3 regions of the Rhizobium sp. AP16 genome follow, and region 2 is predicted to be linked to each of the others. Evidence: predicted binding sites of a transcription regulator. Region 2 holds the regulator's gene; each other region holds the start of a gene.

Region 1 (9,671 bases), on a different contig from region 2:
GCAGCAGCAACTGGCGCATGGTGATCACCAATTCGCCGGCCGGATCTACGCATCAGGCCGAGCTTGCCTTCGGGAATGCATCGACAGCAGCCGCCATCGGCGATGGTGGCCTCGTCCTGCCTGACGGCCGCCGCGTCGCCTTCCTGTCGGAAGAGAAGGGGAGCGACCCCAAGCCGGACGAAGAGCGCATCAATCGTGAGGACAAGAAGGGCCGGGTGGTCGCTGTGGCGCCGATGCAGCCGCCGAAGGATTTCTCCGCCGGTTCCGTGCTGCAGCGCCAAAGCATGCTGCTCCGTCCGGAATTGGACACCAAGGACAGGACCGCTTTCCTGAAACCCAGGATTGGCGGCAAGGAAATCCAGATCGCCACGGCGTTCTATAAGAAGCAGCCGCCGAAGCCGGACGACAGCGTGCCGTCCTATCTGGCGAGCTTGGTGACCAGCCAGGATGCCGACGTTCTCGCCGCCGCCTATGCATCACCGGCGCCGGACTATGCCCGCGTCTCACCTTTCGATTCCATTCTCGCCAAGGATCAGGACAATGACGGCCGCTTCGTGCCGCAGATCGGGCCACAGGATCATGCCTGGGCCGCGAGTGTCCTGCCGCCCTCGGTCTTTTCCTCCGACGAGCAGCAATGCCTGGCGACCGGCATCTACTTCGAGGCGCGCGGGGAATCGGTGAAGGGGCAGGCGGCCGTCGCCCAGGTCATCCTCAACCGCGTCCGCAATCCGGCCTATCCGAAAACCATTTGCGGCGTCGTCTACCAGAACGAAGATTGGCGCAATGCCTGCCAGTTCTCCTTCGCCTGCGACAACGTCAAGGAGCGGGTCAACTCGCCGGAACATTGGCGAATTGCCCGTCAGGTCGCCATGGCGGTGACCGCCGGCAAGATCTGGCTGCCGGAAGTCGGATCCGCCACGCATTACCATGCCGTCTACGTCAGGCCGAAATGGGCAGCCGAGATGGTGAAGGTCGGTCGCATCGGCATGCACATCTTCTATCGCACCTATGGCGGTGGCTGGAGCTGAGGGTGGTTGCTGGGAGCGGGGCGTCCGCCACCGCAGGTGATGGGCGGCAGGCAAAAAAGCCGCGGTAATGCACGGCCTGAAGAGGATTCTTCGGCTCAGATTTCGCCCGGTACCGCACATTCGCGCTAAGGTTATGATTTAATTCGGCTAATTTATGGCTGGACAGATGACGTCTACGCCTTGACTATGCTTTTTCCTAAAACTATGTTGCGCGCGACTTCAAAACGGGCCGAAAGGTGGGGAAACCTCCTGTTCGTTTACGCGTTGACCGGGGAAATGGGACTGCGCGCAGCGAAAAGGGGGAGGATATCACCATGACGGACGACCGCGACGAAAGTCTGGAAGAGCGACGGGAGCACTTGGGAGCCGAATTGGCGAGCAAGCGTGCCGAGATGAAAGATGATGAACGCGCGGAGGTTCGCGCCGAGGTCAGCCGCAAAGGCTATGCCCAGGCGATGAAGCTTTCCAGTGAATTTATCGCTGCAATCATCGTTGGTGCTGTTTTGGGCTATGTTTTCGACCGTTTTGTTGGTACGGCGCCGTGGGGCATGATTATTTTGCTGCTTCTCGGATTCTGTGCCGGCGTGCTGAATGTTCTGCGCTCCGCGGGCAAGGTGGCGACACCCATGCTCGAGAAGCACGGGCTTGATAAAAAATGAGGCGGAAGCGGCGCTGAGGCGCGGTTTCCTGGTGAGAGGCATCCGCTCGATCGAGCGGGAAAATGAAAGAGAACAAGCGGTGGCAAACGGTCCTACCCATCAGTTCCTGATCTTCAAGATTATCCCGATCGATATCGGCGGAATTGATTTTTCGTTCACCAATGCTTCGCTGTTCATGGTTGCTTCGGCAGTGCTGTCCGCCGGCTTCCTGTATTTCGCGACCTCGGCGCGCAGCGTCATTCCGGGCCGCTCGCAGTCCGTGGCCGAAATGGCCTACGAGTTCATCGCCTCGATGCTGAAAGAAGGGGCGGGAACCAAGGGGATGAAGTTCTTCCCGCTGGTCTTCTCGCTCTTCATGTTCGTGCTGACGGCCAACCTGCTCGGCATGGTTCCCTATTTCTACACCGTCACCAGCCAGATCATCGTCACCTTCGCGCTGGCGCTTCTGGTTATCCTGACGGTCATTCTTTACGGCTTCATCAAGCACGGTTTCGGCTTCCTCAAGCTCTTCGTGCCGCAGGGCGTTCCCGGCATTCTTCTGCCGCTTGTGGTGATCATCGAAATCATCTCCTTCCTGTCCCGGCCGATTTCGCTCTCCGTTCGTCTTTTCGCCAACATGCTCGCTGGCCATATCACGCTTAAGGTGTTCGCAGGCTTCGTTGCCTCGCTCGGAACCCTTGGCGCGCTTGGTATCGGCGGCGCCATTCTTCCCCTGATTATGACCGTCGCCCTCACCGGTCTCGAGTTCCTCGTAGCCTTCCTTCAGGCCTACGTCTTTGCGGTACTGACTTGCATGTACCTCAACGACGCGGTCCATCCGGGCGGCCACTAAGGATTAAGACATTGGCGTCTGCAGGGCGTCAGTCATTCACCGCAACAACCATTTCAAAGGAGTTCAACATGGACGCGGAAGCAGCAAAGTTCATCGGCGCAGGTTTGGCTTGCTTTGGTATGGCCGGCACGGCTCTCGGCCTCGGCAATATCTTCGGCAGCTACTTGTCCGGCGCACTGCGCAATCCGTCTGCCGCTGACAGCCAGTTCGGCCGTCTGGTATTCGGTTTCGCCGTTACGGAAGCTCTGGGCATCTTCTCGCTGCTCATCGCTCTCCTCCTGCTCTTCGCCGTCTGATATTCAGCGGCGTTTAATAGATCACGGTTCGCGAGACAGCGAGCCGTGATTCTTTGTATTTGCAGACCACCTGGAGGTGAGCATGTTTGTGACCCCGGCTTACGCTGACGAAGCACCGCCGGCAGCCGGCGCGGTGCATACGGAAACCGGTGCGCCCGAACAGGGCCATCACGCAGGCGTATTCCCGCCGTTTGACCATACGACCTATCCGTCACAGCTGCTTTGGCTGGTGATCACCTTCGTCATCTTCTATCTGGCTATGCAGAAGATCGTTATTCCGCGTGTCGGTAGCATTCTGGAAAGCCGGCATGACCGTATCGCCCAGGATATCGAGGAAGCTTCGCGCCTGAAGTCCGAGGCCGATGCGGCTGTCGCGACCTATGAAAGCGAATTGGCTGCTGCTCGCGCCAAGGCGAATACGATCGGTGCGACCGCTCGCGATGCGGCCAAGGCCAAGGCTGAGGAAGACCGCAAGGCGATCGAAGCCAGCCTTTCGCAGAAGCTGAAGACCGCTGAAGCGCGCATCGGTGAAATCAAGACCAAAGCCTTTGCTGATGTCGGCGCGATCGCGGAAGAAACCGCTTCCGCCGTCGTCGAGCAGCTCGTCGGCAACGTCGCTGGCAAGGCTGATGTCGCTTCGGCCGTTGCCGAAGCATCCGCCAAGCGGGAGGGTTGATCATGTCATTTGCTCTTGACGAAACTTTCTTTGCTTTCGTTGCGCTGCTCCTGTTCATCGGTCTCGTCGTCTATCTGAAGGTTCCGGGCATGATGGCGAAGTCGCTCGACGACCGCGCCGATCAGATCCGCAACGAGTTGGCCGAAGCCAAGCGCCTGCGCGAAGAGGCCCAGCATCTGCTGGCCGAATACCAGCGCAAGCGCAAGGAAGCCGAAGCGGACGCGGCGAACATCGTCGCTGCTGCCGAGCGTGAAGCCGAAATGCTGACGACGGAAGCCCGCAAGAAGACGGAGGAATTCGTCGCCAACCGTACGGCACTCTCCGAGCAGAAGATCAAGCAGGCGGAAGCCGATGCGATGAAGGCGGTTCGTTCCGCCGCCGTCGATCTGGCCATCGCCGCTGCCGAATCCGTGCTCGCCAAGAAGGCCGGCGGCAAGGTCCAGTCCGAGCTGTTCAGCAATGCTGTCAGCGAAGTGAAGACCCGGCTGAACTAAGCGTTTAAGCAATCGATGTTTAAAGAGCCCCGCTTCAGCGGGGCTTTTTGTTTTTGCGGTCCTGTCGCGCCGCATTTGACGGTGGCTGGCAATCGAAACTAGATTGCGGGGGGTAACGGGGGAGTAGACGGTGCTGACGATGGAGGAGGGCGACGGCCCGTTTCGTAGGGGCGATTTCATCCTCCGGCCCGTTCGTCCATGGACGGCGGCCGTGCAGGGATTGCTTGCGGCGCTTCATCGACATGGTTTTCCATATGCGCCGATGCCTGCCGGTTACGACGCCGTTTGGGAGAAGGTGAGCTTTCTCCCCGGCATGACCGGCGATCTGGATGACAGCGAGGCTATGAGATCCGAGACGGCTTTGCGGTCGGCGGCGTCCCTGTTGCGGTGCTATCACGATTGTACGGCCCTGTTTCTGCCGGAGATGGCAGCACAGCAACAATGGCAATTATCGCCTCGCGCGCCGATCGAAGTCATCTGCCACGGCGATTTCGCGCCCTACAATGTCGTTCTGAATGAGGGCGTCGTAACAGGCATCATCGATTTCGAAGCGGCCCATCCCGGTCCGCGCGGTTGGGATCTTGCCTATGCTCTCTATCGCTGGGCGCCTCTGTCCACCGGTATTGCGGCGGAGAGCCTCGGCGGGCTGGACACGCAAATTGGTCGTGCCCGCATTTTCCTCGACGCTTATGGCTTGGAGATGGCGCAACGGCTGGCATTGCCTGACATGATCATCGAACGGCTGGATGCCCTCGTTAGCTTCATGGAAAGCGAAGCGGCGCGTGGCGTCGAGAAATACTGCCGCGATCTTCTGGACGGCCATGACCGCATTTACCGAAACGATATTGGCTATATCAGCGAGAACCGGGAGAAGATCGTCGTCGGCCTTGTCGGATGACAGCCGTCAGGCCTCATCCCTTCGAAGAGGCCGAAAGCTCATGCGATGCAGCGAGCAGGGGCCGTGCTTCTCGATGCCGGCGCGATGCTGAGCCGTTCCATAGCCGGCATGGGCGGCAAAACCGTAGGCGGGAAAGACGATGCCAGCGCGCGCCATCATCCTGTCACGCGTCACCTTGGCGACGATCGAGGCGGCTGCAATGGAAAAGGAGCGGGCATCGCCCTTGACGACGGCCTTTCCGGGGCAGGCAAGTCCGGCTGGCACATCCAGCCCGTCCGTCAAGACGTAGCTCGCCGGCATGGCAAGGCTGCAGATCGCACGGCGCATGGCATCGAGGCTCGCCTTGCGGATATCGGTGACATCGATGCGGCCAGCGCTCGATGAGGCGATGGAGACGGTCGCTGTCGCCAGGATCTCGGCAAACAGCGCTTCGCGCCGGGCGGCGGAAAGCTGCTTGGAATCGTTCAATCCTTGGGGGATACGTTCGGGATCGAGAATGACGGCGGCGGCAACGACCGGCCCCGCCAGGGGGCCGCGCCCCGCCTCGTCGGCACCGGCAACGGGCCAATGTCCAGCACGTCGGGCAATCAGCTCCAGTTCGAAGGTCGGAACGATCGGGCCTTCGTCGAAAAGCATGGGAGAATCGGGTGGTCTGCGTGGCATGCGGCAACGCTCGCACACCACCCGATCTCCTGCAAGCCCCCGGTGGATCATGGCGGCGAACCGGGGGGCTCTTCCAGCGGGCAGGGAAACCCGCGAGGAAAGGGTCAGAGCAGCGAGAGCTGCACGCCGCTGCCATCCGGCGGCACGAACAGGTCGTCGCGCAGCGCGATATTGCGGCGCGTGAGTTCCAGCCGCCTGGTCGCCATTTCGAAGCGGCGGCTGATCTGCCAGGCATAGGGGCCTGCGCCCTTCATGCGCTTGCCGAAATCGGCGTCGTAATCCTTGCCGCCGCGCATTGAGCGGATCAGCGACATGACGTGGCGATAGCGATCCGGATAGTGCTGCAGCAGCCAGTCGCGAAACAGCGGGCTGACCTCCAGCGGCAGGCGCAGGATGACATAGCTCGCCTCCATGGCGCCGGCCACCTTGCCGGCATCGAGGATGCGCTCGATCTCATGGTCGTTGAGGGCAGGGATGATCGGCGCCACCATGATTGCGGTCTGGATGCCAGCCTCGCTGAGCGCCCGGATCGCCTCCAGCCGCCGCTGCGGCGTCGCCGCGCGCGGCTCCATGGTGCGGGCGAGCTTGCGGTCGAGCGTCGTCACCGAGAGACCGACCCGCACCAGGTTTTTGGCAGCCATTTCCTTCAGGATATCGATATCGCGCATGACCAGCGCCGACTTGGTGACGATCGCGACGGGATGGTTCGCCTTGTTCAGCACTTCGAGAATCTGGCGCATGATCCGCCATTCCTTCTCGATCGGCTGATAGGGGTCGGTATTGGTGCCGATGGCGATGACGCGCGGCTTGTAGCCGGGCCTTGCCAGCTCCCGTTCCAGCAGTTTCGCTGCATCCGGCTTGGCAAACAGCTTCGCTTCGAAATCGAGCCCCGCCGACAGGCCCATATAGGCGTGCGTCGGCCGCGCGAAACAATAGATGCAGCCATGCTCGCAACCGCGATAGGGATTGATGGAGCGGTCGAAGGGAATATCGGGGGATTCGTTGCGGGTGATTGCCGTGCGCGGCTTTTCAATCTGCACTTCTGTCTTGAAGGGCGGTAGCTCTTCAAGCGTCTGCCAGCCGTCATCGAATGTCTCGCGCTGCTGCGGCTCGAACCGGCCGCTCGGGTTCAGCCCGGCGCCACGGCCACGCCGGCGGTCGATCTCGACCCTGAGACCGGTGTCGGCGATCAAAGCATTGGCAATATCTGCCGTATTGGCAGGCGCAAACGCGGCCTGCCCTGCAAGGGACTGCTCGTTCATCGGTAACTCCGGGGGCGGTTTATGACATTGCATGCCGCGTCTAGGCTGATTAAATTCCTATCTGACAAACGAGAACATTGCAAGAACAAAATGCAGAGAGTTACCCTCATTCGAGAGATGGGCGGAGGCCGGAATGGCAATTTCCAAGTTGCATATGATTCTTTTCTTAAACGCTCTGGTTTTCGGCTTAGCCGCTGGCAATAAATTGTGCGGCGCTCTATAAATGGGCAATGTTGACGGTAATCATCGAATGCCAGGACCAGGAACCTGAGCTGGCACAGACATTGGCGGCATTGGTGGTGGGCGCGATCGAAGGGCTCGTCTCCGATGTCGTTGTGCTCGATCATGGCTCGCGCGACGGCACCTCGCGGGTTGCCGACGCCGCCGGCTGCCGTTTTTATTCGCAGTGGGATATCAAGGACATATTGCGCTCGGCGCGGGGCGAGTGGCTGCTTCTGGTCGAGCCTGGCGCGCGACCGCAAGCCGGCTGGATCGATGAGATCGCCGAATATGTCTCGCTGAACAAGGTGCCGGCCCGCTTTACGGCGTCGCGCGGCTATCGCCGGCCCCTGTTGCAGCGCATCGGCCGCAGTTCGCCGCCGCTGGAGCTCGGGTTGCTTCTCTCCAAGCGCCAGGCCATTGCAGTCGCAAAATCAGGCATGAGGCTTGCCGAATTCGCCAAGGGACAGAAGGGCCGCCGCCTGTCGAGCGAGATCATCCCCTCCTGGGTCGCGCGCGCGGCGCGGTAGGCTTGGCCCTGCCGCCAATCCAGATTCCATTTGTAAATACTGGAATAGCTGTCATAATTTTCTCGTGGCGGCACCTTTCGCGTGTCGCGTCGGGCGGTCGACCATGAAGATGCCGGTATGCGGCAGAACAGGTCAACAGAACTCTCCTCTTCTGCCGGATTTCCGGCGAAAGGAGGTGCGTCATGGAACGCACGATGTTCAACCGCCTTATCGGAACGGCCGTCTTGGCAACGGCAATCCTTCTCCCCAATCAAGCCGCCGCACAGGCGACACTCGCTTGCGCCAAGCGCGCCGAGATTGTCGCTTTCCTTGATGGGCACTATTCCGAGAAACCCTCGGCCATCGGTCAGCTCGATTCAAAGACGATCGTCGAAATCTTTGCCGCTGAAAGCGGCAGCTGGACAATGATGATCACCGATGTCTCCGGTCGCAGCTGCGTCATTCTCACTGGTCAGAATTGGGATTCTATTCCTGTTCTTCCCGGGCCGAAGGCATAGCAATCCAGAAGGCCGGCCGCGTTATCTCAGCGAAACGCCAATCTCAGTTGGAGGCGGAGCCACGCTTAAGATGTTCGTCGAGGCGCGGCATGATTTCCACGAAATTGCAGGGCATGTGCCGATAGTCGAGCTGCGCCTTCAATATCCCGTCCCAGGCATCCTTGCAGGCGCCGGGTGATCCCGGGAGCACGAAGATGAAGGTGGCATTGGCGACGCCGGCCGTCGCCCGCGACTGGATCGTCGACGTACCGATCTTGTCGTAGGAGATGCGATGGAACACTTCGGAAAAGCCGTCCATCCGCTTTTCGAACAGCGGCTCCAGCGCCTCGGGCGTCACGTCGCGACCGGTAAAGCCGGTGCCGCCGGTGGTGATCACGACGTCGATGGTCTTGTCGCGCGTCCAGGCTTCCACCTGGCTGCGGATCCGCTCCTTGTCGTCAGGGACGATGGCGCGGGCGGCCAGCCTGTGGCCGGCCTCCGCGATGCGGGCGACCAGCGTGTCGCCGGATTTATCGTCGGCGAGCGTGCGCGTATCGGAAACGGTCAGCACCGCGATGCCGACGGGAATGAAGGGTCTCGCTTCGCTTGGGCCAGCCATCATGCATCTCCCTTGATTGTTTCCGTCGCCTGGAAATACCAGTCCGGCCGCAGCCTGTGAAGCGATGCGGTCGCCGCAGTTGCCTGCTCAAGATCATGAAACAGGCCGAAACAGGTGGCGCCGGAGCCGGACATGCGGGTCAGAAGCGCTCCTTCGTCGGCGATCATCTGCGACAGCGTGGCGATTTCGCGGCAGAGCGACCGCGCCGGCGGTTCCAGATCGTTGCGCAACCCTTCGATTGCCGCGATCCATGGCGCATGATCGTCCGACGTTTGCGAGGTGAGTGCGAGAGGTGGATTGTCCTTGCGGGCAAGGTGGCGAAACACCTCTGGCGTCGAAACGCCGACCAGGGGATTGCCGAGGACCATGGCGAAGGACGGGAAATCCGGCAACAATTCGATCGCCTCGCCGATGCCGCGCGCAATCAACGGCCGGCTGGCAAGGCACATCGGAACATCGGCGCCAAGCTTCAGCGCCAGCGCCGTCATCGTGTCCAGGGGCAAGGCAAGATTCCAGAGCCTCGCCAATCCGCGCAGGGTCGCCGCCGCGTCAGCCGAGCCACCGCCGATGCCGGAGGCAATCGGCAGGTTCTTTTCCAGATGGATATGCATCGGTGGCGCTTCCAGCCCGGCACTATGGGCGGCGCGGCGCAGCAGGTCGCGCGCCTTCAGCACCAGATTGCCGCCGGCATCCGCGTCAGCGGCAAGAAGAGGGGAGAAACGTCCGGAAAGGCTGAATTCGTCGCGCTCGCTGGCACGGAAGCCAAGCCGGTCACCATGCTGCGTGAAGGTCACCAGCATGTCGAGCAGGTGATATCCGTCGGCCCGCTGGCCGGTGACATGCAGAGCCAGATTGATCTTGGCGGGCGCTTCCTCTGTGAGGTCGAAATCGCCCGCCGCTAAGATCATGGTCATCGGTGGTCTTAGGATTTCTTATCGATGGGCGGAGTATTCGTATTGGGGTCGGTTGCCGGCGGCGGAGCCGGGTCCGGCTGCTTGCTCTTGTCGACCGTCTTAGGG
Region 2 (9,671 bases):
GCGTTGTCGGCCGGCATCTTCTATGTCGGCCTGCGTTATGTTCTCAGCCTGTTTTTCGGCGTTGCGCAGGCTTGGCCGACAAAGAAGATTGCAGCCTTTGGCGCGCTGGTGACGGTGACCGCCTATTACCTCATTTCCGGTTTCGGCGTTTCGGCCGAACGCGCTTTCATCATGATGGCAATCATGCTGATTGCCGTGCTGTTCGACCGGCCATCCATCAGCCTTCGAAACGTCGCGCTGTCGGCGATCATCATTCTCGTTCTGTCGCCGTCGCAAGTGCTCGGACCAAGTTTCCAGATGTCCTATGCGGCGACCCTAGCATTGGTGTCCGGTTATACGCTCTGGACGCGGCGTCGACATCGGGAAACCGTTTTCTCCCGCTTCCGGATATTGCGGCCGTTGTTCTTCATCTCGCGCTTTTTCGGCGGCATAGCGTCGACGTCGTTTCTAGGCGGCGCATCGACGGCTATTTTCTCGATCGAGCATTTTCACCGGTTGGCGACATATGGGCTCGCCGCCAATCTCGCGGCCATGCCGATCGTCTCCTTCATCGTCATGCCATTCGGCATGGCGGCGATGCTGCTGATGCCATTCGGCCTGGATGCTCCATTCTGGCAGGTCACCGGCAAGGGACTGGAGCTCGTCATCGGTATCGCCACGACGGTCGCCGCCTGGGGCGGCGATATTCCTTTTGGACGACAGCCGGCCTGGATGTTCCCGGCTGTTATTGCCGGCTTCCTGTTGATGACATTGCTGCGAACACGGCTGCGACATGCTGGTGCGCTCGTAATCATCGGTTCCGTCGCAGCCGTCGCGCTCGGCCCGGATGTCAGAAAGCCTGACCTGATGATTTCCGAGGATGGGACGTTGGTCGCGCTGCTACGAGACGGCGCCTTGGCGACCAATCGCGAAAAGCCGCCCAGTTTCATCTTCGATCAATGGAAAGGAGCATTGTCGATGACGGACCAAAAACCGCCGATGATACTCGCATCCGACAGCCAGCTACCCAAAATCAGTAAGTCGGATACCCGTCGCCGTTTGAGCTCTGAGGAACGGAATGCCGTCCGTAAGTCAATGGAGGCGGCATTGGACAATGCGGGGCAGGGCGGCTTTGTCTGTCAGAAGCAGGCATGGTGCGTCGCGATGCTGGACAATGGCGACATACTCGTCACCATCGAGAATGCCGCCTATCTTGGCCCGGCCTGTGACACAGGCAATATTGTGGTCATCCCCGTTCGGCTGCGGCTCGATCGTTGCCGCTCGGGGGCAATGCTTTTCACAGGAGCTAATCTCCGGCGGTCCGGATCCATCGAAATGGATCTCGGCACCGACAGGCCGATCGCCACGACCGCTTTTGATACCCTGGCGCGGCCATGGAATTTGCATCGCGCCTATGATTGGCGAACGGGCGCATTCGGTGCACCGATTGTGCCCCTGTCACCTGTCAGTGATAGCGGCGGATGAGGCCGACGAGCTTGCCCTGCACCTTGACGCGATCCGGCCCAAAAATGCGGGTCTCATAGGCGGGGTTAGCCGCTTCGAGTGCGATCGAGGCGCCCTTGCGGCGGAAGCGCTTCAATGTTGCTTCCTCATCGTCGACCAGGGCGACGACAATATCGCCGGGATTGGCGGTGGTGCTGTTGCGGATGATGACAGTGTCGCCATCGAAGATACCGGCATCGATCATCGAGTCGCCCTTGACCTCGAGCGCGTAATGCTCGCCGGAGCCAAGCATGTCGGCGGGGACGGTGATATCGTGGGTGTTGTTCTGAATGGCCGAGATCGGAACACCGGCAGCAATGCGGCCCATGACCGGCACGGAAACGGCGCTGTTGTTCTCGTCGTTCGCCGGCTTGGCGGGGGCGGGGGGCTGTACGGGCTGGGGCTTGCCCAGGCTGCCCTCGATGACGCTTGGCGAGAAGCCGCGGCGCGGCTGCAGGCTCGGACTATAGGCTTCCGGCAGCTTGATGACCTCAAGCGCTCGAGCCCGATTCGGCAGACGGCGGATGAAACCGCGCTCTTCCAAAGCGGTGATCAAGCGATGAATGCCCGACTTGGACGCAAGGTCCAGCGCATCCTTCATTTCATCGAAAGAAGGTGGAACGCCGGACTCCTTCATCCGTTCGTGAATGAAGAGAAGCAGTTCCTGCTGCTTGCGTGTCAACATCGTATTTGAACCCCAGAATCGTGAAGGTGTCGTGAAACAAATCCAGAACGGACACTATATGTTCCATATGTGTTCCGCAAGTCCCTAATTTTCGATGAATGTTTTGCCGGCGCATTAAATAAAGGAGAACATAACAAGTCCCGAGTGAGCGAAACCGCGGAGTATTTCAGCGCTGATCAATGAAACATATGCGGAAATCGACCAAGAGCGATTCTGCGGGAATAGGAGCCGGCTATCTTTGCATGATCACTGAAACCCGGAGCAATTCCGGCTTCCGCGCAGTTGCAAAGCATTCGACAACGCGCCCTCCCATTTGCGATCTGGCTGGTTTTAAACACTGCGTTTTCATCTTGAATTGAGCGTCGGAAGAGCGCAAACCTGCGGCATGCACCAAGGGGGAAACCATGGTTTCATCGCCGCATCCGCTGGATCATCTCGTTCTGCCGACGGTCAATATTGCCATGGCGCGGGAGCGGCTGGGCAAGCTCGGTTTTACCGTCGCTGCCGATGCCCGCCATCCCTTCGGCACCGAGAATGCCTGCGTGTTCTTTTCCGACAAGACCTATCTGGAGCCCCTGGGCGTCGCGTCGCAGGAGCAATACGAAAGGAGCATCGAGGAAGGCAATGTTTTCGTCGCTCGCGACCAGGCCTATCGTTTTCGTATCGGCGAGGAAGGGTTTTCGGCCATCGTTCTCGGCACGAAGGATGCCGCCGCCGATGACAAGCGATTCCTGGCCAACGCCATGTCGGCCGGGCGCATGCTGAATTTCGAACGGCCGATGCGTATGCCGGATGGCTCTGAAACGATCGCCGGCTTCCGTCTCGCTTTCGCGGCCGATCTGCGCTCGCCGGATTTCTATGCTTTCTGCGCCCAGCGCATCAACCCTTTGCCGGCTGATCGCAGCGCCCTGGAGCGGCATGCCAATGGTGTGACCGGCATTGCGCGGGTCGCCCTGTCGACGCCGAAGCCGGCCGTGTTCCGGGGCTTCTTTGAACGGATTGCCGACGGATCAAAGATATCGGAGCATTCCTTTGGGCTGACGATCGAGACGGCGAACGCCAGGATCGAGGTCTTGACCCCGCAAGGCATGGAAGCCTTTTACGATTTTCCGGTACCAACGGTCGATCCCGGCCTTCGGGCGCGCGCAATCCTTTTCAAGACACGCGATCTTTCCGTGACATCGTCGCATTTGGCTGCTAACGGCGTCACATACACGCGTAAGAACAATCGTATTCTGGCAAAGCCCGCCCCTGGACAGGGCGCGTTGTTCGCCTTCGAGGAGATAGCATGAGCACCAATTCCGAAGTGATCGTCGGCGAGGGCGCATCCAAGGTTCTGTTTTCCAACACCGCCAAGCTGTCGCTGATTGCCGGCCCTTGCCAGATGGAAAGCCGCGATCATGCCTTCATGGTTGCCGGCGTTCTGAAGGAGCTCTGCGGTAAGCTCGGCATCGGCCTTGTCTACAAGTCTTCCTATGACAAGGCGAACCGTACGTCGCTCTCCGGCAAGCGCGGCATCGGCCTGGAAAAGGCCATGGAAGTCTTTGCCGATCTGAAGAAGGAATATGGCTTTCCGGTCCTGTCCGACATTCACACCGAGGAGCAGTGCGCTGTCGTTGCCAAGACGGTAGACATCCTGCAGATCCCGGCCTTCCTGTCGCGCCAGACCGACCTTCTCGTTGCCGCTGCCAAGACCGGCCGCGTCGTCAACGTCAAGAAGGGTCAGTTCCTGGCGCCCTGGGACATGAAGAACGTGCTGGCCAAGCTGAACGACAGCGGCAATCCGAATATCATGCTCTGCGAGCGTGGCGCCTCCTTCGGCTACAACACGCTGGTCTCCGACATGCGTTCGCTGCCGATCATGGCGGCCATGGGCGCGCCGGTGATTTTCGATGCGACTCATTCCGTGCAGCAGCCGGGCGGGCAGGGCGGTTCGACCGGCGGCGACCGCCGATTCGTCGAGACGCTGGCACGCGCCGCCGTCGCCGTCGGCGTTGCCGGCGTTTTCGTCGAGACGCATGAAGATCCGGACAACGCACCGTCCGATGGTCCAAACATGGTCTATCTGAAGGACATGCCGCAGCTTCTGGAAAAGCTGCTGGCCTTCGACGCCATCGCCAAGGCTTGAGACTTTAAGCGGCATTCAACAGGCTGACATGAACTTGCTATACGCGGCCTGTTGGAGCGCCAGATCGAGGTGCGGAGCGGCATTGTAATTTCCGCGACTTCGATTAAGACGATTTCAATCGATTTATAACCCAGCGAGCAGGAAGCTATCATGACCGCAATCACCGACATTATCGCCCGCGAGATTCTCGACAGCCGTGGCAATCCGACTGTTGAAGTCGATGTCTACCTCGAAGATGGCAGCTTGGGCCGCGCAGCGGTTCCGTCGGGTGCCTCGACCGGCGCGCATGAAGCCGTCGAGCTTCGTGACGGCGGCAAGCGCTATCACGGCAAGGGTGTCGAAAAGGCCGTCGAAGCCGTCAATACCGAGATTTTCGACGCGATCGGCGGCATGGACGCTGAAAACCAGATCCAGATCGACGACATCATGATCGAGCTTGACGGCACGCCGAACAAGTCGCGCATCGGCGCCAACGCCATTCTCGGTGTATCGCTTGCCGTTGCCAAGGCTGCCGCCCAGAGCGCAAACCTGCCGCTCTACCGCTATGTCGGCGGCGCTCACGCCCGTCTGCTGCCGGTTCCGATGATGAACATCATCAACGGCGGCGCCCATGCCGACAATCCGATCGATTTCCAGGAATTCATGATCCTGCCGATCGGCGCAGACACCTTCCGCGACGCCGTGCGTATTGGCTCGGAAATCTTCCACGTCCTCAAGAAGGAACTGGCGTCTCAGGGCCACAACACCAATGTCGGTGACGAAGGCGGCTTTGCACCTGGTCTCTCCAGCGCTCCTGCTGCCCTCGACTTCATCATGAAGTCGATCGAAAAGGCCGGCTACAAGCCAGGCGAAGAGGTTGCTCTTGGCCTCGATTGCGCTTCGACCGAGTTCTTCAAGGACGGAAAATACGTGCTGGAAGGCGAAGGCCGCACGCTGGAACCCGGCGCCATGGCTGAATATCTTGCCGAACTCGCTGCCAAGTACCCGATCGTTTCGATCGAAGACGGCATGGCTGAAGACGATTGGGAAGGCTGGAAGGCGCTCACCGATCTGATCGGCAAGAAGACGCAGCTCGTCGGCGACGATCTGTTCGTCACCAATTCGGCTCGTCTGCGCGACGGCATCCGTATGGGTGTTGCCAACTCGATCCTCGTCAAGGTCAACCAGATCGGCACGCTGACGGAAACGCTCGACGCTGTCGAAACCGCGCACAAGGCCAACTACACGGCCGTCATGTCGCACCGTTCCGGCGAAACCGAAGACTCGACCATCGCCGATCTCGCAGTTGCCACCAACTGCGGTCAGATCAAGACCGGCTCGTTGTCGCGCTCCGATCGTCTTGCCAAGTACAACCAGCTGATCCGCATCGAAGAAGGCCTTGGCCCGCAGGCAAAATATGCCGGCAGCTCCATTCTTCGTGGCTAATTAGGCTTGAGCTCGGACAATGATCCGGGCCACCTTGAAAGCCCATGATGTCTTGAACCGCGCCTTCGGGCGCGGTTTTTTGTTGTGGGAACGTTAGAGTCAACGGATGGTTAATCTCTACCGGCTAGAGTCGTCATAGATGTTTGATTTGGCATGATCTTATCCGGAAACCGCTTCGCATTTTCGCTGCGCGGATCAAAGGTTCGGGATCATACTCCGTAGGGCGTTTCGAGCAGGCGAGTATGTGGACAAGATATCATAAGAAGAGAAGATTCGGTCGTTTCGTCCTTCCCGCCATCACGATCGCCTTTGTCAGCTATTTCGGCTATCACTGTATTCATGGCGATTACGGTCTGAAGGCCACCGAGGTTTTCGAGCAGCGTCGGATCGATCGCGGCAAGGAGCTTGCCGATCTCGTTGCCAAGCGCGAGCACCTCGAAAAGGCCGTGGCGCTGCTGAGCGATGGCTCGCTGGACAAGGATATGCTTGATCAGTATGCGCGCTATCAGCTGACTTATTCTCGGGCTGACGAGATCGTCATTTTCAACAAATAGCCGCAATTAACCGAATTCAGGTTAATTAAGTTTTTCGAAGTTATAACAATGACTTACGATGAATATGAGCCATGCAATTATAGCATTGCTGTGGCGGACAATCTTCCCTATGTTACGCCACACTATAAAACGAGGCTACTCACACAGGGAGGGTTGAATGGCGCCACGCAAATCCGCGTCCGTTTCCAGCCGGAAGACAGCATCGAGGCCTGCCAAAGAAACCAATGGCGGCGCAATCGCAGAGTTTGACCGCGATGCGGAACTGAGTGCCTATCGTGAGATGCTGCTGATCCGCCGCTTCGAAGAGAAGGCTGGCCAGCTCTACGGTATGGGCTTCATCGGCGGTTTCTGTCACCTTTATATCGGCCAGGAAGCTGTCGTTGTCGGCATGCAAATGGCCCTGAAGGATGGCGACCAGGTCATCACCGGCTATCGTGACCACGGTCACATGCTGGCAGCCGGCATGAGCGCCCGTGGCGTCATGGCCGAGCTCACCGGACGCAAGGGCGGCTATTCCCGAGGGAAGGGCGGCTCCATGCACATGTTCTCCAAGGAAAAGAATTTTTACGGCGGCCACGGCATCGTCGGCGCGCAGGTCTCGCTCGGCACCGGTCTCGGCTTTGCCAACTGGTATCGCGGCAATGACAGCGTCAGCGTCGCCTATTTCGGCGACGGCGCTGCCAACCAGGGCCAGGTCTACGAAAGCTTCAACATGGCGCAGCTCTGGAAGCTGCCGGTGATCTACGTGATCGAGAACAACCGCTACGCCATGGGTACGTCGACGGCGCGCGCCACCGCGCAGCCCGACTTCTCCAAGCGCGGCGCCTCCTTCGGTATCCCCGGCATCCAGGTTGATGCCATGGACGTTCGCGCCGTCAAGGCAGCCGCAGACGAAGCGGTCGAATATTGCCGTTCCGGCAAGGGTCCGATCATCCTGGAAATGCTGACCTACCGTTACCGCGGCCATTCCATGTCGGATCCGGCCAAGTATCGCTCCAAGGACGAAGTGCAGAAGATGCGCTCCGAGCATGATCCGATTGAGCAGGTTCGTGTCCGTCTTCTGGACAAGGGTTGGGCGTCGGAAGACGACCTGAAGGTGATCGACAAGGACGTCCGCGACATCGTCGCCGACAGTGCCGATTTCGCCCAGGCCGATCCGGAGCCGGATGCATCCGAGCTCTACACCGACATTCTGCTCTAAATCGGGGAGGGAAGAACCATGCCCATCGATATTCTCATGCCCGCCCTTTCTCCGACGATGGAAGAGGGCACTCTTTCCAAATGGCTGAAGCAGGAAGGTGACAAGGTCACATCCGGCGACGTCATTGCGGAAATCGAAACCGACAAGGCCACCATGGAAGTGGAAGCCGTTGACGAAGGCATCATCGGCAAGCTGCTGGTCGAAGCCGGCACCGAAGGCGTCAAGGTCAACGCCAAGATCGCCATCCTGCTGCAGGACGGTGAATCCGCGTCCGACATCTCCAGCGCCAAGGCTGCTCCGGCTGTCGAACCGGTCAAGACCGAAGCACCGGCAGCAGCTGCTGCTCCGGCGCCCGTTCCGGCACAGCCGAAGGCCGCTGCTCCTGCTGATCCGGAAATCCCGGTCGGCACGGAAATGGTGTCGATGACGGTGCGCGAAGCACTGCGTGACGCCATGGCCGAAGAAATGCGCGACAACCCAGACGTCTTCGTCATGGGTGAAGAAGTCGCCGAATACCAGGGTGCCTACAAGATCACCCAGGGCCTGCTGCAGGAGTTCGGTCCTCGCCGCGTCATCGATACCCCGATCACCGAACACGGCTTTGCCGGTGTCGGCGTCGGCGCTGCCATGGCCGGTCTTCGTCCGATTATCGAGTTCATGACCTTCAACTTCGCCATGCAGGCGATCGACCAGATCATCAACTCTGCTGCCAAGACGCTCTACATGTCCGGCGGCCAGATGGGCGCTCCGATCGTGTTCCGCGGCCCGAATGGTGCTGCAGCCCGCGTCGGCGCTCAGCACAGCCAGGATTATTCTGCATGGTATAGCCAGATTCCCGGTCTCAAGGTCGTGATGCCCTATTCGGCAGCCGACGCCAAGGGCCTGCTGAAGGCGGCGATCCGCGATCCGAACCCGGTTGTCTTCCTTGAAAACGAAATTCTCTACGGCCAGCACTTCGACGTGCCGAAGCTCGACAATTTCGTTCTGCCGATCGGCAAGGCTCGTATTCATCGGACAGGCAAGGACGTGACGATCGTCTCCTTCGGTATCGGCATGTCCTATTCCATCAAGGCGGTTGCCGAGTTGGAAGCCCTGGGCATCGATGTCGAGTTGATCGATCTGCGCACCATCCGTCCGATGGACCTGCCGACGGTTATCGAATCCGTAAAGAAGACCGGCCGCCTGGTGGTCGTCGAGGAAGGCTATCCGCAGTCCTCCGTCGGCACGGAAGTCGCGACCCGCGTCATGCAGCAGGCCTTCGATTATCTCGATGCGCCGATCCTGACGATTGCCGGCAAGGATGTTCCCATGCCCTACGCCGCTAACCTCGAGAAGCTGGCGCTTCCGAATGTCGGCGAAGTGGTCGATGCGGTGAAAGCCGTTTGCTACAAATAAGGGGAGGGCTTTTCGATGCCTATCAACATCACCATGCCTGCCCTCTCGCCAACCATGGAAGAGGGCAACCTCGCCAAGTGGCTGGTCAAGGAAGGCGACAAGATCAAGTCCGGTGACGTCATCGCCGAGATCGAGACCGACAAGGCGACGATGGAAGTCGAAGCCGTGGATGAAGGTACAGTTGCCAAGATCCTCGTTCCCGCCGGGACCGAGGGCGTCAAGGTCAACGCGCTGATCGCGGTTCTGGCCGGCGAAGGCGAGGATGTTGCAGCGGCTGCTTCCGGCGCTGGTGCGGCTCCGGCCGCAGCGCCAAAGGCGGAAGCTGCTCCTGTTGCTGCCGCTCCTGCGGCAACGCCTGCTCCGGTGGCCTCGGCCGCTCCTGCCGTGGCATCCGCTCCGGTAGCGACGGATGGTCAGCGCACCTTCGCATCACCGCTTGCCCGTCGTCTTGCCAAGGACGCCGGCATTGATCTGACCGCGCTTGTCGGCTCCGGCCCGCACGGCCGGGTGATCAAGAAGGACATCGAAGCCGCTGCTGCCGGTGGTGGTGTTGCCAAGGCCGCTCCGGCTGCCCAGCCTGCAGCTGCCCCGGCACCCGCTTTGGCAAAGGGCCAGTCGGACGATACCGTTCTCAAGCTGTTCGAGCCCGGTTCCTATGAACTCGTGCCGCATGACGGCATGCGCAAGACCATTGCCAAGCGCCTGCAGGAATCCAAGCAGACCATCCCGCATTTCTACGTCACCGTCGATTGCGAGCTGGATGCATTGCTGGCGCTGCGCACGCAGCTCAATGATGCTGCT
Region 3 (9,671 bases), on a different contig from region 2:
CCCGCCACGGCTCAAACGTCCAGCCGCCAATGCCGGTTCGGATCGTGCCGGTTTTGGTCATTCTCTCCTCCATTGATTGGGCGCGGCTAGATCACTCCGCCGCTACGACTTTTTTTATCGGCCGCCGCTCCAGCAATTCCTTGAGAAACTGTCCCGTATAGGACCGCTTCTCCTTGACGATCATCTCCGGCGTGCCCGTTGCAACGATCTCGCCGCCGCCGTCACCACCTTCAGGACCGAAGTCGAGGATCCAGTCGGCCGTCTTGATGACTTCGAGATTGTGCTCGATGACGACGACTGAATTGCCTTGGTTGACCAGTTCGTGCAGCATTTCCAGAAGCTTGGCGACGTCATGGAAATGCAGACCGGTGGTCGGTTCGTCGAGAATATAAAGCGTGCGGCCCGTCGATCGCTTCGACAGTTCCTTGGCTAGCTTGACGCGCTGCGCCTCGCCACCCGAAAGCGTATTGGCCTGCTGGCCGACCTTGATATAGCCGAGGCCGACATCCTTCAGCGATTGCAGCTTGTCGCGCACGGCGGGAACAGCCGCGAAGAAATCGACGCCTTCCTCAACGGTCATGTCGAGCACATCGGCGATCGACTTGGTCTTGAAAGTGACATCCAGCGTCTCCCTGTTGTAGCGCTTGCCGTGGCAGACGTCGCAGGTGACGTAGACGTCGGGCAGGAAGTGCATCTCGATCTTGATGACGCCGTCACCCTGGCAGGCCTCGCAGCGGCCACCTTTGACGTTGAACGAGAAGCGACCTGGCTGGTAGCCCCGCGCCTTCGCTTCCGGCAGGCCGGCGAACCAGTCGCGGATCGGCGTGAAGGCGCCGGTATAGGTCGCCGGGTTCGAGCGCGGCGTGCGGCCGATCGGCGACTGGTCGATGTCGATCACCTTGTCGATATGCTCGAAGCCATCGATCCGGTCATGTTCGGCCGGGATTTCGCGCGCGCCCATGACGCGGCGTGCGGCCGACTTATAGAGCGTCTCGATCAGGAAGGTGGACTTGCCGCCGCCGGAAACGCCGGTGACGGCGGTAAAGACGCCGAGCGGGATCGCAGCAGTGACGTCCTTGAGGTTGTTACCCCTGGCGCCGACGACCTTGATCTCCTTACCCTTCTTGACCTTGCGGCGCTCGTCGGGAACCGGCACGCCGAGTTCGCCGGAGAGATATTTCCCGGTCAGCGACTTCGGGTTTGCCATGATCTCCTGCGGCGTGCCATGCGCCACCACCTGGCCGCCATGTATGCCGGCGGCGGGGCCGATATCGACCACGTCATCCGCCGTCATGATTGCATCCTCGTCATGTTCGACGACGATCACCGTATTGCCGATGTCGCGCAGGTGCTTCAGCGTTTCCAGCAGACGGGCATTGTCGCGCTGATGCAGGCCGATCGAGGGTTCGTCGAGGACATAGAGCACGCCGGTGAGGCCCGAGCCGATCTGCGAGGCCAGGCGAATACGCTGGCTTTCGCCGCCGGACAGCGTGCCGGAATTGCGCGACAGGCTCAGATATTCGAGGCCGACGTCGTTGAGGAAGCGCAGGCGATCGCGGATCTCCTTGAGAATGCGGACGGCAATCTCGTTCTGCTTGTCGGTGAAGGTCTCCGGCAGCAGCTCGAACCAGTCGCGGGCAATCCGGATCGACATTTCCGCGACCTGGCTGATGTGCAGCTTGTTGATCTTGACCGCCAGCGCTTCCGGCTTCAGGCGATAGCCGTTGCAGGCCGGGCAGGGGGCGGCCGACATGAAGCGCTCGATCTCCTCACGCGCCCAGGCGGAATCCGTTTCCTTCCAGCGCCGCTCGAGGTTCGGCACGATGCCTTCGAAATTCTTGTGCGTCGTATAGGAACGGGCGCCGTCGGCGTAATGGAACTCGATCTTATCCTCGGTACCGTTGAGGATCACGTCTTTCGCCGTATCCGGCAGGTCGCTCCAGCGGCTGCCGAGCTTGAAGCCGTAATGCTTGCCGAGCGCTTCCAGCGTCTGATTGTAATAGGGCGAGGTCGATTTGGCCCAGGGAGAGATCGCGCCGTCGCGTAGTGTCCGTTCTGGTTCGGGTACGATCAACGCGGGATCGATCTTCTTCAGCGAGCCGAGGCCATCGCAGGACGGACAGGCGCCGAAGGGATTATTGAACGAGAACAGGCGCGGCTCGATTTCCGAAATGGTGAAACCGGAGACCGGGCAGGCGAATTTTTCCGAAAACAGCACGCGTTCATGCGTTTCGTTCAGCGACTTGTTGGCCGACCCACCGGCAGAAGTCTCCTCCGGCGGCAGCGGCTTATCGGCAAATTCCGCAATGGCAAGGCCATCGGCGAGCCGCAGCGATGTTTCGAAGCTGTCCGCCAGGCGGGCCGAGACGTCGGGTCGGACGACGATACGGTCGACCACGACGTCGATATCGTGCTTGTACTTCTTGTCCAGCGTCGGTGCATCGGCGATCTCGTAGAACTGCCCGTCGACCTTGACGCGCTGGAAGCCCTTTTTCATGAGCTCCGCCAGTTCCTTCTTATATTCGCCCTTCCGGCCGCGCACGAGCGGCGCCAGGATATAAAGCCGGGTGCCTTCCTCGTAGGCGAGCACGCGGTCGACCATCTGGCTGACCGTCTGGCTCTCGATCGGCAGGCCGGTGGCCGGCGAATAAGGCACGCCGACGCGGGCAAACAGCAGGCGCATATAGTCGTAGATTTCGGTGACGGTGCCGACCGTCGAGCGCGGATTGCGCGACGTGGTCTTCTGCTCGATCGAAATCGCCGGCGACAGGCCATCGATCTGGTCGACGTCAGGCTTCTGCATCATCTCCAGAAATTGCCGCGCATAGGCCGACAGGCTCTCGACATAGCGACGCTGCCCCTCGGCATAGATCGTGTCGAAGGCGAGCGAGGACTTGCCCGAGCCCGAAAGGCCGGTCATGACGATCAGCTTGTTGCGCGGAAGGTCGAGATCGATGCCCTTGAGATTGTGCTCGCGTGCGCCACGTATGGATATAGTCTTCAGTTCACTCATCGTCGTCCGCTTGGTCCCTTGATGTCTGCCTTTATTTAGTGATGCCGGGCCGTGAGTCGAGGCTGAAATGAAGGGCAGCGCCAGGTTTTCGATTCGGTTGACAGGATCATAGGGATAAAATAGAACAAAGAAAGAACAAAATTCCTTGTGGATGAAGCTCCCTTGGATGGTTGCTTAAATAGCACCTGATGGCGGCAATGGTCTAAGGTGCGCGGATAAAATTTCAGAGCCGTCGATGGGCGGCAAGTAGGGTGGTGTCATGGCCGGTAGTGTGAACAAGGTAATTCTGGTTGGAAATCTCGGGGCGGATCCTGAAATTCGCCGTACGCAGGATGGCCGTCCGATCGCCAATCTCAACATCGCGACATCGGAAACCTGGCGTGATCGCAATTCCGGCGAGCGCAAGGAAAAGACCGAGTGGCACCGCGTGGTGATCTTCAACGAAGGTCTCTGCAAGGTTGCCGAACAATATCTGAAGAAGGGCGCCAAGGTTTATATCGAAGGCGCGCTTCAGACCCGCAAGTGGCAGGATCAGAACGGCCAGGACAAGTATTCGACCGAAATCGTGCTGCAGGGCTTCAATTCGACGCTGACCATGCTGGACGGTCGCGGTGAAGGCGGTGGCGGCGGTAATCGTGGCGGCGGCGGTGGTGATTTTGGTGGCGGTGATTACGGCGGTGACGACTATGGCCAGCCCGCACCGTCATCCGGCGGAGGCCGCAGCGCTGGTGCAAGCCGTGGCGCTCCCGCAAGCAGCGGTGGCGGCAGCAACTTCTCGCGCGACCTGGACGACGATATCCCGTTTTGATCGAGCGGCTCTGATCGACAGCTTATATCGAATTGTACTGAACGGCCCGCCTTTCCCGGTGGGCTTTTTCTATGTAAGCGTGAGGGCGGACTGAACGCCGTCCACGACGAACTGGGCGGCAAGTGCGGCGAGGATGACGCCGAGCAGGCGGGTCAGGATGGCGCGGCCGGTTGCCCCCAGCATGCGGTCGAGCCTGTCGGAGATTGCGAGCGCCGCGAAGACGAGCCCGAGATTGACGGCGATGACGCCGATCAGCTGTGCCCGATCAAACGTGGTCTGCAGCGAACCGGCAAGCAGAATGGTTGCCGAAATGGCCCCGGGGCCGGCGATCAATGGCAAGGCGAGGGGGAAGACCGCGATATTGTGGATGTGATCCTTGGTGATCGCGACCTCGGTCGTCTTCTCCTTCCGGTCCTGCCGCTTCTCGAATACCATCTCGAAGGCGATCCAGAAGAGCAGCAGGCCGCCGGCAATGCGGAAGGCGCCGATAGAGATGCCGAGGATGCCGAGCACGCTGGCGCCGAACAAAGCGAAGGCAGCCAGGATGAAGAAGGCGATCAGGGATCCGCGCAAGGCCACCTGCTTGCGTTCGGCCCGGTTCATGCCCGCCGTGAGGCCGATGAAAAGCGGAGCGAGACCTGGCGGATCGACCGTGACAAGCAGCGTCGTGAAGGCATTGATTAGCGTGTCCGCGCTCGCCATATGTTCCCCAGCCATTTGTTTTCTATGGTTGTTGATCCATTGATATGCGAGGAATGGGCTTTCGCAAAGCGCAATGCGGCCAATCCGGGACGTGCTGCCACGGAAATGTTCGATTTAGCGGGTTAAGAGGGCAAAAGCCTGTTCAAAAGCACCCGCCAAAATTGGCGCTCGCAGGGCCTTTCGGCTATAAATTTCGCAGTGATTCTAAAAGAGATCGTGATCTGTTTTGACTGAGCAAACACCACCCGGCGGCGGGAAGCTCCCGCCAGGCATCGAGCCAATTTCCATCATGGAGGAAATGCAGCGGTCGTACCTCGATTACGCGATGAGCGTGATCGTCAGCCGCGCGCTTCCCGATGTTCGCGATGGTCTCAAGCCCGTTCATCGACGCATCCTCTATGGTATGTCGGAACTCGGGATCGACTGGAACAAGAAATATGTGAAGTGCGCCCGCGTAACCGGTGACGTGATGGGTAAATACCATCCGCACGGTAACCTGGCGATTTACGATGCGCTCGCCCGCATGGCGCAGCCCTGGTCTCTTCGCCTGCCGTTGATTGACGGGCAGGGCAATTTCGGTTCCGTCGATGGCGATCCGCCGGCGGCCGAACGTTACACGGAATGCCGCCTGCAGAAGGTGGCGCATTCGCTGCTCGACGATCTCGACAAGGAAACCGTCGATTTCCGCGACAACTATGACGGCACGCTGAGCGAGCCCGTTGTCGTACCGGCAAAGTTCCCCAACCTGCTCGTCAACGGTTCCGGCGGTATCGCTGTGGGCATGGCGACCAATATTCCGCCGCATAACCTGTCCGAAGTGATCGATGGCTGTATCGCGTTGATCGACAATCCGGCGATCGAACTGCCGGAGATCATGCAGATCATTCCGGGTCCGGACTTCCCGACAGGCGCCAAGATCCTCGGCCGCGCCGGTATCCGCTCGGCCTATGAGACCGGGCGCGGCTCCATCGTCATGCGCGGCGTCGCTGCGATCGAGCCGATGCGCGGCGACCGCGAGCAGATCATCATCACTGAAATTCCCTATCAGGTGAACAAGGCAACGATGATCGAGAAGATGGCCGAACTGGTGCGCGAAAAGCGCATCGAAGGCATCTCCGATCTGCGCGACGAATCCGACCGCCAGGGCTACCGCGTCGTTGTCGAGCTGAAGCGCGACGCTAATGCCGACGTCATCCTGAACCAGCTTTACCGCTATACGCCGCTGCAGACGTCTTTCGGCGCCAACGTGGTGGCTCTGAATGGCGGCAAGCCCGAACAGTTGACCCTGCTCGACATGCTGCGCGCCTTCGTGTCCTTCCGCGAAGATGTCGTCAGCCGCCGCACCAAGTACCTGCTGCGCAAGGCGCGCGAACGCGCCCACGTCTTGGTCGGTCTCGCCATCGCCGTCGCCAATATCGACGAAGTCATCCGCGTTATCCGCCGCGCTCCCGATCCGCAGTCGGCGCGTGAGGAGTTGATGACTCGCCGCTGGCCCGCGGAAGATGTCGAATCCCTTATCCGGCTAATCGACGATCCGCGTCACCGCATCAACGAAGACGGCACCTACAATCTTTCGGAGGAGCAGGCGCGCGCCATTCTCGAGCTGCGTCTTGCTCGCCTGACGGCACTCGGCCGTGACGAAATCGGCGACGAGCTCAACAAGATCGGCGCTGAGATCAAGGATTATCTCGATATCCTCTCGTCGCGTGTCCGCATCCAAACCATTGTAAAAGAAGAGCTTATTGCCGTTCGCGACGAGTTCGGAACGCCGCGCCGCACCGAGATCGTCGATGGCGGTCTCGAGATGGACGATGAGGATCTGATTGCCCGCGAGGACATGGTCGTCACCGTTTCGCATCTCGGCTACATCAAGCGCGTGCCGCTCACCACCTACCGCGCCCAGCGCCGCGGCGGCAAGGGTCGCTCCGGAATGACGACGCGCGACGAAGATTTCGTTACCCGGCTATTCGTTCTCAATACGCATACGCCGGTACTGTTCTTCTCGTCGCGCGGCATCGTCTATAAGGAGAAGGTCTGGCGCCTGCCGATCGGCACGCCGACATCGCGTGGCAAGGCCTTGATCAATATGCTGCCGCTTGAGCCCGGCGAACGCATCACCACGATCATGCCGCTGCCCGAGGACGAGACGAGCTGGGACAATCTCGACGTCATGTTCTCGACGACGCGCGGCACCGTGCGCCGCAACAAGCTGTCGGACTTCGTACAGGTGAACCGCAACGGCAAGATCGCCATGAAGCTCGAGGAAGAGGGCGACGAAATCCTCTCCGTCGAGACCTGCACCGAGCATGACGATGTGCTGCTGACGACGGCGCTCGGACAGTGCATCCGCTTCCAGGTCTCGGACGTGCGCGTCTTCGCCGGCCGCAATTCCATCGGCGTTCGCGGTATTTCGCTGGCGTCGGGCGACAGCATCATTTCGATGACCATCGTCAACCATGTGGATGCCGAGCCCTGGGAGCGCGCTGCCTATCTCAAGCGCTCGACCAGCGAGCGTCGCTCGACCACGGGCGAGGAAGAGGAAATTGCGCTGGTCGGCGAGGAAGTCACCGAAGAGGGACAGCTGAGCGACGAGCGCTATGAAGAACTGAAGGCACTGGAGCAATTCGTGCTGACGGTTTCGGAAAAGGGCTTTGGCAAGCGTTCGTCTTCCTACGATTTCCGTATCTCCGGCCGTGGCGGCAAGGGTATCCGCGCCACCGACACGTCGAAGACTGCCGAAATCGGCGAACTGGTCGCCGCCTTCCCGGTTGAGGACAGCAACCAGATCATGCTGGTCTCGGATGGCGGTCAGCTGATCCGTGTTCCGGTCGGCGGCATTCGTATCGCCAGCCGCGCCACCAAGGGCGTCACCATCTTCTCGACCGCCAAGGACGAGAAGGTCGTTTCGGTCGAGCGCATCAGCGAGCCGGAAGGTGATGATGACGCCGTCGAGGCAGATGCTGAGGATGGTGTGCCGAATGGAGAGGCCGAGGTGCCTGCAGGCGAGGCCGAAGGTACCAGCGAGGAATAGCTCTCGATTTTAATGAGTTTAATGGAAAACGGCCGCCTTTGGGCGGCCGTTTTTGTCCGTTCGAAAGCATCGGTATAGATCTTGGAATGCAACACGCCCTATCGAGAGGCGGCAAGACCTGTCCGCCAGGTGGTCCAGCCTGTCAGCAGCACCAAGCCTAATACGGTCGCGGGAGCAATGGCATGTGAATATTCACCGTGTCCCAGCACGGTCGCAATCGCTGAGAGCATGATGGTGGCGGCGAGCGCTAGGCCGAGAAGGCGAGTGGGGCGCAAAAGGATGAGGGCGGCGGCAGCCAGCTCGACTATGCCAGTCACGTAATGAAACCATCCGGGATAGCCCCAGCGCTGGTAATCATCGAGAATGGTATTGGATGCAAAGATATTGCCCAATCCTCCCGCCACGAAGAAAATTCCCACGATCCACGGAAGTATCAGGCTCCATTTGAATTTACCCACGGTCTTTAGCCTCGCTTGTTATGGCACCCTGTAGAAATGTTTTAACGGCCGCTTCGCTCAAGCGCTCGATTGCTGCCTTATCTGGCGGTTTGCGATCAATCCCCACGAGGCCGCGCAATTGTGGCGCCATCACCAGCATGCTCAGGAACTGCTCGGCCAAATCAAACGCAGAGATGTCTGCCCGAAACTGGCCATCCGTTTGCTTGGGTTCGATCCAGCTTGCCAGAATGCGCGTGGCATTCTCCGGGCCTCCGAACCAGATTGCCTGGGCGAGCCTTGGGAATTGATGGCCTTTGGATGCCATCAGGCGATGCAATGCGAGCGCTTGTGGTTGAAGCACGATGCCAAGAACACTGCAGGCGAAGGATGTGAGTGCCGTGTCGAACTCTCCGGTTTTGGGGATTTCAAGCAGTTCGAGCGGAGCGGAAATGTCGGCGCAAAGCCGTGTGACCGCTTCGATGAAAAGCCCTTCCTTGCCGCCGAAATGATCGTAGACATTGCGTCGTGAACCACCGGAGCGGGATATCACCATGTCGATGGAAACGGCATCATATCCCTGCTCAAGGAACAATTCCGCTGCACTTTCCACGAGTTGCTTAACTCGGTCTGCCCCGCGCTCTGTCCTATGGGTCTCCATATAAGCCTCTTTCGATGAATAATGGTATGGTACTATACCATACCATTTGGCGACACAAGATTTGCCAGGATGTGTCGGAGGCGTGCGACCTTTTGTCGATTTCAGGATTTCCGCTGTGCAGCCACTGCATAGAAAAAACCGGACGCTGGGGAGCGTCCGGTTTGACTGGTCCCGGGCGCCTGGAGGGCCGCACGCGGGTGGGGGAGATTGTCAGGAGCCCGAAGGGTCAGAGTGTTCCGTGACGCTTGTTCAGCTTCTTGCTCTCTTCGCTTTCGCGATGGAGCGCCGATATGGTGGATGCAACAGACACAACGAACATGATGCTGATGAAAAGCGTAAGCACCGTTAATATCGTGAACATGATCGCTCCCTTCCTCTCGCGGAACTAGCGTTCAGATCCCTTTAGTATTGGCTGGAAGCCGTAAAGGAACGAGCCGAAGCAAAGGGACCATAGATCTTCGACTGGTCAGGCTTTTGATCGTAAAGAGCGATCGTTGCTGCAAGCATTCCGGAAATCATCGTCATCCAAACAACGTTAATAAGGGTGATCTTGTCGGGCATACTCTTTTTCCTTCTTACAGCAACGTGCAAATTTAAGGTTCGTACTTTAACGCAGCGGCTCGTGAATGGTTCCGCCATATGTTGGGCTCTATTTACCAACGCCCATCTGAAGCAACCTTGAATGCCTTGTTCATCTGGCGTTCAGATTCGCGATGCGTTTTGCGCATGGCGCTGATGATTTCTTGAGCAGAAGTGGTGTCATCACTGTCGGTATGAGCAGCCCATTCGATTTCGTAATTGTTCGCGAACAGGTGAACAACGTGCTCAATGAGGATGGAGGCGACAATGGCGACTGCGACGATGAGGACCAGCATGGCCTGATATTCCTGAGCCGGAGATGGATGAACCGGTTGAACCGGCCCGTTTCGATGTTGGGGTGAGTAAAGCATTGTCGATCTGAAACGGGCTTGAACGCCGCATTCATCTGTCGTTCAGAGGCCATTGCCGGGTTGTAAATGACT

What was found. The regulator LexA, encoded in region 2, represses DNA repair genes until DNA is damaged. The targets are predictions, from matches to a motif close to TGTTCNNNNTGTGTTCNG.
Region 1: the regulator LexA is predicted to act here: its motif matches at 6,879-6,896, upstream of PMI03_RS24260 (PA0069 family radical SAM protein).
Region 3: the regulator LexA is predicted to act here: its motif matches at 3,134-3,151, upstream of uvrA (excinuclease ABC subunit UvrA).

Annotation. Positions count from the first base shown of each region.
Region 1 is NZ_AJVM01000073.1:2,214-11,884, reverse strand. It holds gene PMI03_RS24300 (cell wall hydrolase) at 1-1,028, shown strand, start outside; gene PMI03_RS24295 (AtpZ/AtpI family protein) at 1,343-1,687, shown strand; gene PMI03_RS24290 (F0F1 ATP synthase subunit A) at 1,767-2,519, shown strand; gene PMI03_RS24285 (F0F1 ATP synthase subunit C) at 2,588-2,815, shown strand; gene PMI03_RS24280 (F0F1 ATP synthase subunit B) at 2,898-3,491, shown strand; gene PMI03_RS24275 (F0F1 ATP synthase subunit B) at 3,494-3,985, shown strand; gene PMI03_RS24270 (phosphotransferase enzyme family protein) at 4,125-4,883, shown strand; gene PMI03_RS24265 (ribonuclease HII) at 4,890-5,546, opposite strand; gene PMI03_RS24260 (PA0069 family radical SAM protein) at 5,651-6,808, opposite strand; gene PMI03_RS24255 (glycosyltransferase family 2 protein) at 7,039-7,557, shown strand; gene PMI03_RS24250 (hypothetical protein) at 7,740-8,054, shown strand; gene moaB (molybdenum cofactor biosynthesis protein B) at 8,098-8,652, opposite strand; gene PMI03_RS24240 (4-(cytidine 5'-diphospho)-2-C-methyl-D-erythritol kinase) at 8,652-9,566, opposite strand; gene PMI03_RS24235 (tetratricopeptide repeat protein) at 9,575-9,671, opposite strand, start outside.
Region 2 is NZ_AJVM01000027.1:36,784-46,454, forward strand. It holds gene PMI03_RS12075 (ComEC/Rec2 family competence protein) at 1-1,464, shown strand, start outside; gene lexA (transcriptional repressor LexA) at 1,445-2,167, opposite strand; gene PMI03_RS12085 (VOC family protein) at 2,572-3,459, shown strand; gene kdsA (3-deoxy-8-phosphooctulonate synthase) at 3,456-4,295, shown strand; gene eno (phosphopyruvate hydratase) at 4,446-5,720, shown strand; gene PMI03_RS12100 (septum formation initiator family protein) at 5,963-6,274, shown strand; gene pdhA (pyruvate dehydrogenase (acetyl-transferring) E1 component subunit alpha) at 6,432-7,475, shown strand; gene PMI03_RS12110 (pyruvate dehydrogenase complex E1 component subunit beta) at 7,494-8,870, shown strand; gene PMI03_RS12115 (pyruvate dehydrogenase complex dihydrolipoamide acetyltransferase) at 8,886-9,671, shown strand, end outside.
Region 3 is NZ_AJVM01000065.1:1,545-11,215, forward strand. It holds gene PMI03_RS18090 (DUF72 domain-containing protein) at 1-61, opposite strand, end outside; gene uvrA (excinuclease ABC subunit UvrA) at 92-3,013, opposite strand; gene PMI03_RS18100 (single-stranded DNA-binding protein) at 3,273-3,821, shown strand; gene PMI03_RS18105 (MarC family protein) at 3,891-4,523, opposite strand; gene gyrA (DNA gyrase subunit A) at 4,750-7,554, shown strand; gene PMI03_RS18115 (DoxX family protein) at 7,653-8,012, opposite strand; gene PMI03_RS18120 (TetR/AcrR family transcriptional regulator) at 8,005-8,649, opposite strand; gene PMI03_RS31800 (hypothetical protein) at 8,876-9,010, opposite strand; gene PMI03_RS31805 (hypothetical protein) at 9,052-9,210, opposite strand; gene PMI03_RS18125 (hypothetical protein) at 9,303-9,524, opposite strand.